Regions from separate parts of the Paenibacillus sp. FSL H7-0714 genome, predicted to be linked through region 1. Evidence: riboswitches for the same ligand, from Rfam matches in the RefSeq annotation. Region 1 holds a riboswitch; the other holds the start of a gene.

Region 1 (5,666 bases):
AAATGTATATGATAAAAACTACATTAGTCCACAGAGGACAGAAAGGAACTCTCCTTGAGTAAACCTAATAAAAGTACAAGCGTTCCCCAGCTTAGCAAACAAGAGAAACGGCGGGTAGAACAGGAGCAGCAAAAGCAGAAGACGAGAATTTTAATTATTAGTTCAATAGCTTTAGTAGTCATCATTTTTGTTGGATTGTTTATGTTAGCTTCGAAAGATGCCGCAAAAAATGCCACTTCGGGAGAACCAGTAGCATTCAATTACAGTGAGCTACCTAGAGTCGGTAAAGAGGATGCACCTGTTAAAATTGTTGAATTTGGAGACTTAAAATGTCCAGCGTGTTCCCAGTTTGCAACTTCAGTTAAACCGAAAATTGTTCAAGATTTTGTCAACGAGGGAAAAGCAGCGCTCTACTTTGTAAATATGGCTTTCGTTGGTCCAGACTCTGAAACTGCCTCACTTGCTGCATTATCTGTTTACCATCAGAATAATGATGAATTCTGGAAGTTCTATGATGCTGTATATGCTCAGCAAGGTGATGAGAGCGAAGAATGGGCGACTGAAGATTTCTTAGTAAGCCTTGCGGAGAAAGAGAAGTTAGCTATCGATTACGAACTGCTTCGTAAAGATATTAAGGATCGTACGTATGCAGATGAGCTGAATAAGGGTATGCAGTTAGCTAGTGAAGCTGGGGTGACGACTACACCATCCCTTTATATCAATGGAGTAATGACTACGGATCCATTTAACATTGAAGCGATTTCAACTGAAATTAACGACGCCGCAAAAGCTGTGGAGGCAAAGTGACAAAGTTCCTATCTTTTTGCAAGCGTAACTGCCTGTATCTGGCCTGGTTCGTCTCTTTAGTTGCTGTTGCTGGTAGCTTGTATCTGAGCGAAGTATTGAAATATGAACCTTGTAAGCTTTGCTGGTTCCAGCGAATTTTTATGTATCCTCAGTTATTCCTCTTGGGAATTGCAACCTTTCGAGGGGATAAAAGGATTATCCCATATGTACTTCCACTAAGCTTGATTGGTGGCAGTATCTCGATCTATCATTATGCGGAGCAGAAGATTCCTGCGTTAAGTAAAGTGCTTCCTTGTACAATTGGTGTTCCTTGTAATAAGGATTACTTGAACTTTTTTGGATTCATTACGATTCCTTTCCTTGCATTAATCGCTTTTGCTTTAATTAGCATTTTACTTTGGTACGGACGCAAGGAAGAAGAAGTGATGGAGTTAGATACAGAGGAAAGTTTAGGATTTTGATTTTTTAATTTTAAAGGATCCGAAAAAATGTGAAAAGTGATTAAAAACACGATCCAGAGGGATAATTGAAGAGAATGAAAGAGAGCATCCAATAAGACGCTGTATTTGCGCTTACTGGATGTTTTTTCATTCTTTTTTCATTTTTTTCAACGCTTTACTGTATACGCTTTGTAGACTAATATTAGACCTTGTGAGAAGTTGAATATGCGCTGAATTTTCTTAGGAAAAACGGGGGAACCAAACTTGGCATATGTGCCAATGGGGTGAATCGGAATGGGTCGATTAGACTTATACCGTAGGGCTAAACCACAGCCCGAATCCGCCAGCTAACCTCGTAAGCAAAGGTGGGATAATGACCATGCATAGCATGCGGATCATTTCCGTATGCTATTTTTAGTGTCTGCATTTATGAAATCCACCAATGAAAACAGCGCGCGGAAATTCCGTTTCAGCTCCCAAAGAAAGGAACTGTATCCACCATGGTAAGCAAGGTAAAACGACTATTGATCGGGCGTCCGATGAAGTCGAACGAACTCGATCATGAAAAGTTATCCAAGGTTAAAGCACTGGCTGTCCTGTCTTCTGATGCGCTCTCGTCTGTAGCCTACGGAACGGAACAAATTTTGATTGTACTGGTGGCTGCGGGGTTTACTGCCATCTGGTATTCCCTGCCAATTGCATTAGCCGTATTGGGCCTGCTGGCCATCCTGATTTTATCCTATCGGCAGACGATTTACGCTTATCCTCAGGGAGGCGGAGCTTACATCGTTGCCAAGAGTAATCTTGGTGTTCCGACAGGGCTCTTAGCAGGAGGGTCTTTGTTAGTGGATTACATTCTGACCGTAGCTGTTAGTGCGTCGGCAGGGACGGATGCGATCACATCGGCTTTTCCAAGTCTTCATAATCACACCGTTCTTATTGCAGTATCAGTTATTATTTTACTTACTTTGATTAATCTTCGCGGAGTTACAGAATCAGCTTCATTCATCGCAATCCCAGTGTATTTGTTTGTAGTGTCGATTGTAGTGTTGATTATCTCCGGTATTATTAAATATGCAGCAGGTGGCGTACATGCGAATGTCCCTGAAATTGGCTCTGCTGTTTCTAATGTTAGTTTGTTTCTACTATTAAAAGCCTTCAGTTCTGGCTGTTCGGCACTTACGGGTGTAGAGGCTGTATCTAATGCCATTCCAAACTTTAAAGCACCAGCTGAAAAGAACGCAGCCAAGACCTTAATGGTTATGGGGGTTATACTTGGATTTATGTTTACAGGTATCACACTACTGGCGTATTGGTACGGCATAGTGCCTGATGAAAAGGCAACGGTTGTTTCACAGATCGCTGAATCGACCTTTGGCCGCGGAACCTTATATTTTTTCATTCAAGGTATCACAGCAGTAATTTTGTTCTTGGCAGCTAATACAGCTTACTCAGCGTTCCCGCTGCTCGCATTTATGTTTGCAAAAGATAAATATATGCCACATGCTTTTATGGTTCGTGGAGACCGTCTAGGTTTCTCTAATGGTATTATTTTTCTAGGTGTTCTGTCTGCTGTGCTTGTAGCTGCATTCCACGGAAATACAGAAAGCTTGATTCCACTTTATGCGGTTGGTGTATTCATTCCTTTCACATTGTCACAGCTAGGAATGATGGTTCATTGGTTTAAAACAAAACCAGCGGGATGGAAAAAAAGATTTGTTGTAAATACCATCGGTATGCTGACTACATTGACGATTACGCTTATTTTTATCATCACTAAATTCTCAAGCGTATGGATGGCTTTCATTTTCTTACCTGCTGTAATGTTCGTGTTCCACCGGATTCACAAGCACTATTTGAACACTGCAGATCAGCTTCGTATATGCCCGAGTACAGATAAACCTTTGATTAAAGGCAGTACGGTTGTTGTTCCTGTTGCGGGTGTAACACGTGCTGTACTACATTCCATCAGCTATGCCAAGTCTCTAACGGATAATGTTGTAGCCGTGTATGTTGGCTTTGATGAAGAGGACATTCAAAAAATGGAGCAACGGTGGGAGGAATGGAATCCGGGTGTACGCCTGATTGTACTTCGTTCCAGATATCGCAGTATTATTCGTCCGTTAGTGAAATTTATTGATACAGTGGAGTGGAAGACCGCAGCGACGGATCATATCACGATTCTGATTCCACAGTTTATAACTAAGCATTGGTGGCAAGCTGTACTTCATAATCAGACCAGCTTTTTAATCCGTTCGTATCTAATGAATTCAAAAGATGTTGTAGTTGCGACTGTCCCATATCATTTGAATAAATAATGGATCATTAAGGAGAGGCTATATCCGGAACGTTCGGAATATAGCCTTTTTTTGTATTTTTGAGAAGGAAATTATTACAAATCCACAAAATTTAAAATTTATATGTTGACATAGAGAATGAGAATCAATATCATTTAAAAGTGAGACTGAGGTAGTCAACACCTTTGAATAACATAGGATGTACACACTAGGAGGGTATTTAATGTTTTTGTTTAACAGAATAAGATTTGGAAGCATGAAATTAACGATGATCGGATTAATGGTGATGGTGCTATTCTTATCCGCTTGCGGTAATAATAATCCCGGTAACGCTTCAAACGCAGGAACAGACAAAGCGACGGCACCTACTGCTGAAGCTACAGAAGCTCCTGCAGCTGCTAAGACGTTAACGGATGCAATGGGACATGAAGTAACGATTCCAGCTAATCCTGGGCGTGTACTGGGTTCTTATTTGGAGGATGCTTTGGTAACTCTAGGTGTGACTCCAGTAGCGCAATGGTCCGTGACTAATGGTATTCAAGATTATCTGTCCACTGAATTGAAGGATGTTCCTACGATCAGCTACGATCTTCCGCTCGAGGCAGTAACCAGCTTCGCTCCGGATCTTATCCTCATCCCATCGGAGTCATCTGTACAGAATGGTATCTATGACCAACTGAATAAGATTGCACCGACTTATGTGATTGGGGATAAGCTAAATCAAGATTGGCGTAAATCGCTACTCAAGATTGGTGAAATTCTGAACAAGACACCTGAAGCAGAGAAAGCCATTAAAGATTATGAAGACAAGGCGGCTGCAGCGAAAGAAAAGCTTAAAGGAGCTATTGGAGATGAGTCCGTGGCGATTTTATGGTTGGTACAAAAGAACTTCTATATTGTAGACGAAACCCGCAGCAGTGGTGCTGTATTATATACAGACCTTGGTGTAAAGCTGCCTAACTTAGTAACAGAAATTCCTGTTGGTACAAGAGCTACTTGGAATCCAATTTCGCTAGAGAAGCTTTCTGAGCTGACAGCAGATCATATTATCCTTGTAAATAGTGATAAGACTGAGGGTTCGGAGATTCTGGACAGTGCAATTTGGAAAGGAATCCCGGCTGTAAAAGCTGGTAATGTACATGAAATGAGCTCAACAAGCAGTTGGCTATACAGTGGTGCTAACGCTGGTGGCAAAATTATTGACGATGTGTTAAAAAGTTTTGTGAAATAAAGAGTCGTAATTCACCATGAATGAGACTGATCATTTGGGTGAGGAAGGGCGTGCAGATCAAGTATCTTAGGATACTTAGATCTGCACCATTTTTTTATAAACCGTTCCTGTATTACTGAAAAATAACTCCTACAATTGTACAACCTAATTTTTTTTGCGATAATGAGAATGATTGTTGTTATCATATAGACCATTGTAACTATCGATTAAGGAGACGACTCATGGTTTCACCCTCAGATTTCGCACATCGTAATAAAAATGATACACAAAAAGCTCTACATACCCGACCGGCAGCTGCAATGGGTATTCTAGTGTTTGGACTCGCTGCCATTGCTTTTGGACTGGCACTTTCGGTCTCAGTGGGTGCGGCAGATATCAGGCTAGCTACGGTATGGGAAGCAATATTTCATTTCAATCCAGATTTACAAAAGCATCAGGTGATAAGAGAACTGCGATTTCCACGCGCGATAGCAGGTGCTTTGGTCGGTGCTTGCTTCGCTGTAGCAGGGGCAATCATGCAGGGGATGACAAGGAACCCTCTTGCGGATTCAGGTCTGTTAGGCTTGAATGCGGGAGCAGGTGTAGCGCTGGCCATAGTTTTTGCTTTTGCACCTTCGATCTCATTCACTTCACTTATGTTGTTTTGTTTTATAGGTGCTGCTATAGCGTCTTTTATCGTATTTGGAATCGGGTCGCTATCTTTTAATGGCCTTACCCCTTTACGTTTGACGCTGGCAGGTTCCGCGGTTAGTGCACTACTGGTTGCTGTTAGTCAGGGCATAGCTATTCTTTTTAACTTATCCCAGGATATAGCCTTCTGGTTGGCTGGCGGAATGGGTGGGGCAAGCTGGACTCAGATCAAGATTATTTTCCCTTGGGTGTTCGTGGCAT
Region 2 (5,666 bases), 3.8 Mb from region 1:
CAGATGCAGTACTTTCCCCGGTACTTCAAAATAAGCAGCTTCCTTGGGCGATGGAGCCCATGCTCCTTCTGATAGAGCGCTCCCGCTCCGCTGACTTTGCTCCTGTCGGTCTTTCCGCAGCTGTGTCAGTGATTCATTCGCTTTAATCTGTGCCTGCTGTCCTCGTTCCGTAATTCGGGTAGGAGGCACTTGAACCAAGTCATTCAGAGGAGAATCCGCCAACAGACGGAAATCTGTGCCTTTAATGACGGCTCTGTCCTGCACAATATGATCTACACGAAAAGTCAAATCTCCGCCATAAGATTTACGAACGACCAAGTCTCCTAAATTCATTACAACCACCACCTCTACCCCATCGTATGGGCAAAGGCCTCAGTTGGTTCATAACTAGCTATGTTTTTAGCTTATTCAATTCCAGCAGCTAACAGAACACCGCTCAATCGGGCGTATTCTTCTAGACTTAACGTTTCTCCACGACGGGTTGGTTCAATACCAGCTTCTGCGAGTAAAGCCTCCAGACGCTCACGTCCCTCTTCCGGGAAGTAACGAGCCTTGAGATTGTTAGCAATCGTCTTGCGACGCTGTGTGAAAGAAGCTTGGACGACCTCAAAGAAGTGCTTCTCACTCTCAACCTCTACCGGTGGACGCTCTCTTACCTTTAGACGGATTACAGCGGACTCCACATTAGGTTGAGGAATGAACACCGTACGCGGCACAATGCAGACGAGCTCAGGCTCGCTGTAGTACTGCACGGCAATGCTAAGGCTCCCGTATTCCTTTCCTCCCGGAGAAGCAGCCATACGCTCCGCAACCTCTTTCTGAATCATTACAACGATGTTATCAAGCGGAAGCTTCTCTTCGAGCAGCTTCATCAGAATCGGAGTAGTTACATAATACGGCAGATTGGCAACTACGCTTACCTTGTTCACGGATGCAAAATCTTCTTTGAACAGCTCCTGCAGATTTACATTCAGAACATCATCATTACGAACCTTTACATGCGGATAAGGGGAAAGTACGTCCCTTAAAATAGGAATCAGCCTACGGTCGATCTCCACAGCAGTCACCGCACCAGCGGTTAGCGCCAAACGCTCCGTCAGGGCACCAATCCCAGGACCGATTTCCAATGCCCCTGATTCACTATCTAGCCCAGCAGCGTCAACAATCTTGTCCAATATATTTTGATCAATCAAAAAATTCTGTCCTAAGCTCTTCTTGAACTTGAATCCATAACGTTGAATAATTTCTTTCGTCCGTTTTGGAGTCGAAATTTCCTCTCTACCACTCATGAAGTAATGCCCCCCTGATCAATTTGGGCGAGAGCTCCGGCAAATTCCTCCCGCGTAATTCCAAACATCGCCAGCCGCTTGTACAGCTGCTTGCCATTACAATATCCGATTCCAAGCAAATTACCAAGTGCCATACGTCTTTCAGCTGCCCGAGGATGTACAAGCATTCCAGCGGCCATTAGATCATCAAGTCCAATTAAAGCAGGTGCACCTTCAAAAGAGGTATGTACATTCCGCAGCGCATGACGAATCGCCTCTGGAGAAGCGTTCTCCACACCAATATCTCCCTTGCGGGTTGCGTCCTTCTCCGGAATGAAGGCATGCTTGCAGCCCGGCACCTTTGCGGACACAATCTTACGAATTCGTTCACCCGCGTGATCCGGGTCAGTAAGGATAATTACTCCTCTACGCTCCATAGCAAGCGCGATCTTCGCAATTACGGTCCGGTCTACAGCCGAGCCCCCTGTTTCGATCGTATCTGCTTCTACAGCACGTTTAACAGCGACGGTATCACTCTTACCTTCAACGACAATTAATTCCTTAATCATATCTCTTGACTCCTTCCAAAAAAAGCAAAAAAGAAGAGGTTTCGCTCCTCTTCTTTTGGTTAAAGAATGTATAAGTGATGAGCGGTTGCTCTGCGATCAACGAAATGATCATCTGGCGTTCCTTAACGGTTATCATCACTATAGCTTATCAAAGAATAATTTGCAAAAGCTTCAGCCTAGTTTAACTCCGGCTTCACAGGTCCAATCACATAAACGGTACGTGATTTACGACCGAAATTACGGACATGGCTCAGTGAATCGTAATAGACATCTACTTTATTGCCTTTAATGGCACCGCCAGTATCTTCTGCTCGGCGGAATCCAAGCCCCTCGATATATACCCACCAGCCAATAGGGATTACATTCGGGTCTACCGCAATTGTACGACCTTCCGTTACGCGTGTTCCGGAGGCAGTTTTGGTACCAATACCTGGCTCTTCTGATGAATAAGCTGTCATGGAGACGTTCTTAATCATCTTCTTGTACTCAAAGTCTACGCCAGCCTTGCTTGTGACGTTATTAGTCTTGGCGCTAACCTTAGCCGTTTTTGAAGTGGTGTTTGATTTGGAAGTTGTTGTAGTCTTAGCTACAGCCGGCTTAGGAAGTGCTTTGGTACCAACGGCAATAATCTTATCTTTCGTTACCGTTTGTACTTCCTTACCAATCATGCGCATAGAGGCCAGTTCTCCGTCTTGGTAGATCTTTTCAATATGCTGAATCATGACGCCTGGTTTGCCTGCCTGTGCCACTCTAACTGTTCCCACAGTAAGGGAGGGGTCTGCTGTCTTGATGACTCTGAAGGGTAAGTTAGTTGATCGCTGTACAGTCTGTTTGTTGATGCGAACAATCTTAACCTCCATGTTTGCAGAAATGGTGGTGTCTAACGAAGGGAAAATCTTATCATGACCTTCTAGGGTAATGCCCATTTTCTCAATTGCTTTACCAATTGTGTCTTCGGTCGTATATAACGTTTTTGTTGCTCCATCCGCAGTAAGACTAATTTTCTGCGCACGATTGATAACGACACGGTCACCGTCTTTTATTTCATCACTCAGTCCTAAAGATAGTTCATCATGCGGCTGCAGCGAAATTTGCTCTTTCTCCAACACATCACCAAGAAGCGCTTCTCGCGTTTCAAGCGTCTGTGTTTGCCCGTCTATTACTAAAAATAATTGTTTGTTACTTTGACCGTGTACGTACAGCAGAATAAGTAGCGCGATAGCGACTGAAATCACGCCTGCAAGTAAAAGTACGCGAGTATTTACTTGCTCCCACCGTAATGCGAAAGACCTGCTGGATGACTGCGAATCATGGGATACTTCTGGTTGGAATACGCCCATTCTCTCCATCCTCCTTACATAGCCCCGTCGTCAATTGTATATCATGAGGACTGAATTCCTTTGACGAAACTATTTGAGATTGTCACAGGACACGCACGTAATAACTTAGCGTCTCCTGCTCATGGATCGCCTGCTCGGCACAGCTACTCCCACCTCTGTTATATAACAGTATGTGGGCAACATTCTATTTATTCAAAAATAAAAAAGCCTAAAAAGAGTTCAACTGAGGACTCTTTCGTGGCTTCTCCAATATCAGAATAGAGAATGCTTGTGCACGAGGTTGCCTCTCTTACTTGCGCTTACGGGGTTAGCTGTCGGGTTCGGACGAAAGAGAGACGCCCTATTTCAGGTCACCCGCTCATGGCGGTTGCCCTTAAATTCACCCCAAAGACCACGTGAAGAAATCAAATACTGTCCTACGGCACGTCTAAACCGTATTTAAAATACAGGCATGCGGCAGGTCAATATTGGTTCCCCCGTTCTCCATACGGAGACTCAGCGAGACGATCCATGAATCAATGGCTGTCACTATAACACAGCTCACATCACTGAAAAGATGATATCCTGTTTTGATGCATGTTGTAAAGGACGATTCAACCACGTTTACGCAAAAATATGGTTAAAATATTGTAATATTCAGCCGTTTTTATATTAAAAAAGTTTAATATATCGGCCATTCTCTATTTTTCGCCTGTTTTGCTCCCGTTTTCACTCAATCCCAAATCGTTCCAGTGCGTTCGCATACGTTATTTTAGCCAATTCTTCCCATGTTAACCCTTTAATTTCAGCTGCTGCCTCTGCTACCAGCTTCACATGAGCGCTCTCATTTCGCTTCCCGCGAAAGGGGTGTGGAGTCAAATATGGAGCATCGGTTTCGATCAATAATCGGTCTAGTGGGGTCTGCGCAAGCACTTCTTTTGGCACTCTTGCATTTTTGAACGTAATGGGTCCTCCAAAGGATAAATGAAAACCAAGATTCAAGCACATTTTAGCTGTTTCCCAGCTTCCTGAGAACGAGTGCATCACGCCTCCAACCTCATTTGCCTTTTCCTCCCGTAAAATCCGTACAACATCCTCATGGGCATCACGATCATGAATACAAATCGGCATATTTAGTTCACGGGCTAGTCCAATTTGCTTGCGAAAAACTTCATGTTGCACATCCTTGGGAGAAGTATCCCAGTAATAATCCAGTCCGATTTCACCAATAGCCACTACTTTTTTATGACTGCATAGAGAAGCGATCCAATCGAGATCTCCTTCTTTCATATCAATCGCATCCTGAGGATGCCAACCCACTGCCGCATAAATATAATCATAAGATTCCGCCAGCTTCATCGTTGAGGGAATCGTCTCCCGATTAAATCCGATATTAATCATCTTGCTAACTCCTGCTTCTACAGCACGAACGATAACTTCTTCGCGATCCTCGTCGAATTGAGGTGCATCCAGATGCGTATGTGTGTCAAACAGAAACATTTTAACCCTCACTCCTTGTTCTTTTTTAAATATAAGACAATATAAGTTTCACGCTATCCGTTATATCTTATATTTCTACTCTTCTTGTCATAAATCCCATATTTTCTTGTATTATTTTGCAAAAATCTCTGCAATAGAAGCAGGCAATCGCGTAAGCGCATTTCTCAACTTATCCTGAGGAAAATAAAGATGATATCTGCCACGGTGAATGCCGCTAATAGAACGCACAATATCCGACACCTCTGAAATTTCCCGCAGATGATCATGCCGATCAAGCAGCAGAATTTGTTTATTGTCAAAAGCTTCTCCCGGACGGAACACATCATAGGGCAGATCTGTCGGAAAATCAATCTCCAAATCATATTCTGGGTGAAGTCCGGCTGCCGCAAAACTGCTGCGAATTTCAGTAATCATATCTGTATCGAGATTCTCCACCTCAACATATTTATACAGTTTACGATGAATAAAACGGGTACACAAGTCACTTAGTAGCTCATCTTTCTCAAGTGTCCACTGCATAAAAGCCGTCTGTACCAGTGCTTCATCTAGCATTAAATATTGCTTCACTGTCACCTCACCACGGAACAAATCCTCCAGCGGATTAATCATGAAACTAAAATTGTACCCCTCTTGGAAAAGCTCCTTGGCTCTACGGAAAATTTGTCGCAAAATAATCTCTGAGCTACGTGTCACCGGATGAAAATAGACTTGCCAGTACATTTGATAACGCGACATTAAATAATCTTCAATGGCATGCATTCCCGATTCTTTTACAACAATTCGACCATTATAAGGACGCAGCATTCTTAAAATCCGATCAATGTCGATCGTCCCATAGTTTACACCTGTATAGTACGCATCACGCAGCAAATAATCCATGCGATCGGCATCTAGCGGACTGGAAACCAGATTTACAACAATTTCATGCTCATAAGTTTTAGCGATTACAGAGGCTACTTTACGAGGAAAATCCTCCTCCACATCACGCAAGATCTCAGTAATCTCTGTGT

The links. Region 1 has a riboswitch for cyclic di-AMP ahead of NST34_RS17020 (APC family permease). Riboswitches for the same ligand answer to the same signal wherever they lie in the genome.
Region 2: another riboswitch for cyclic di-AMP. It lies ahead of NST34_RS00190 (3D domain-containing protein); the one in region 1 lies ahead of NST34_RS17020 (APC family permease).

Annotation. Positions count from the first base shown of each region.
Region 1 covers NZ_JBBOPT010000001.1:3,865,336-3,871,001, reverse strand. The annotation lists gene NST34_RS17030 (DsbA family protein) at 55-807, shown strand; gene NST34_RS17025 (disulfide oxidoreductase) at 804-1,268, shown strand; cyclic di-AMP (ydaO/yuaA leader) riboswitch at 1,466-1,624, shown strand; gene NST34_RS17020 (APC family permease) at 1,748-3,565, shown strand; gene NST34_RS17015 (ABC transporter substrate-binding protein) at 3,768-4,775, shown strand; gene NST34_RS17010 (FecCD family ABC transporter permease) at 4,997-5,666, shown strand, end outside.
Region 2 covers NZ_JBBOPT010000001.1:40,124-45,789, reverse strand. The annotation lists gene yabG (sporulation peptidase YabG) at 1-333, opposite strand, end outside; gene rsmA (16S rRNA (adenine(1518)-N(6)/adenine(1519)-N(6))-dimethyltransferase RsmA) at 405-1,289, opposite strand; gene rnmV (ribonuclease M5) at 1,286-1,837, opposite strand; gene NST34_RS00190 (3D domain-containing protein) at 2,014-3,177, opposite strand; cyclic di-AMP (ydaO/yuaA leader) riboswitch at 3,459-3,688, opposite strand; gene NST34_RS00185 (TatD family hydrolase) at 3,886-4,656, opposite strand; gene NST34_RS00180 (HD domain-containing protein) at 4,768-5,666, opposite strand, start outside.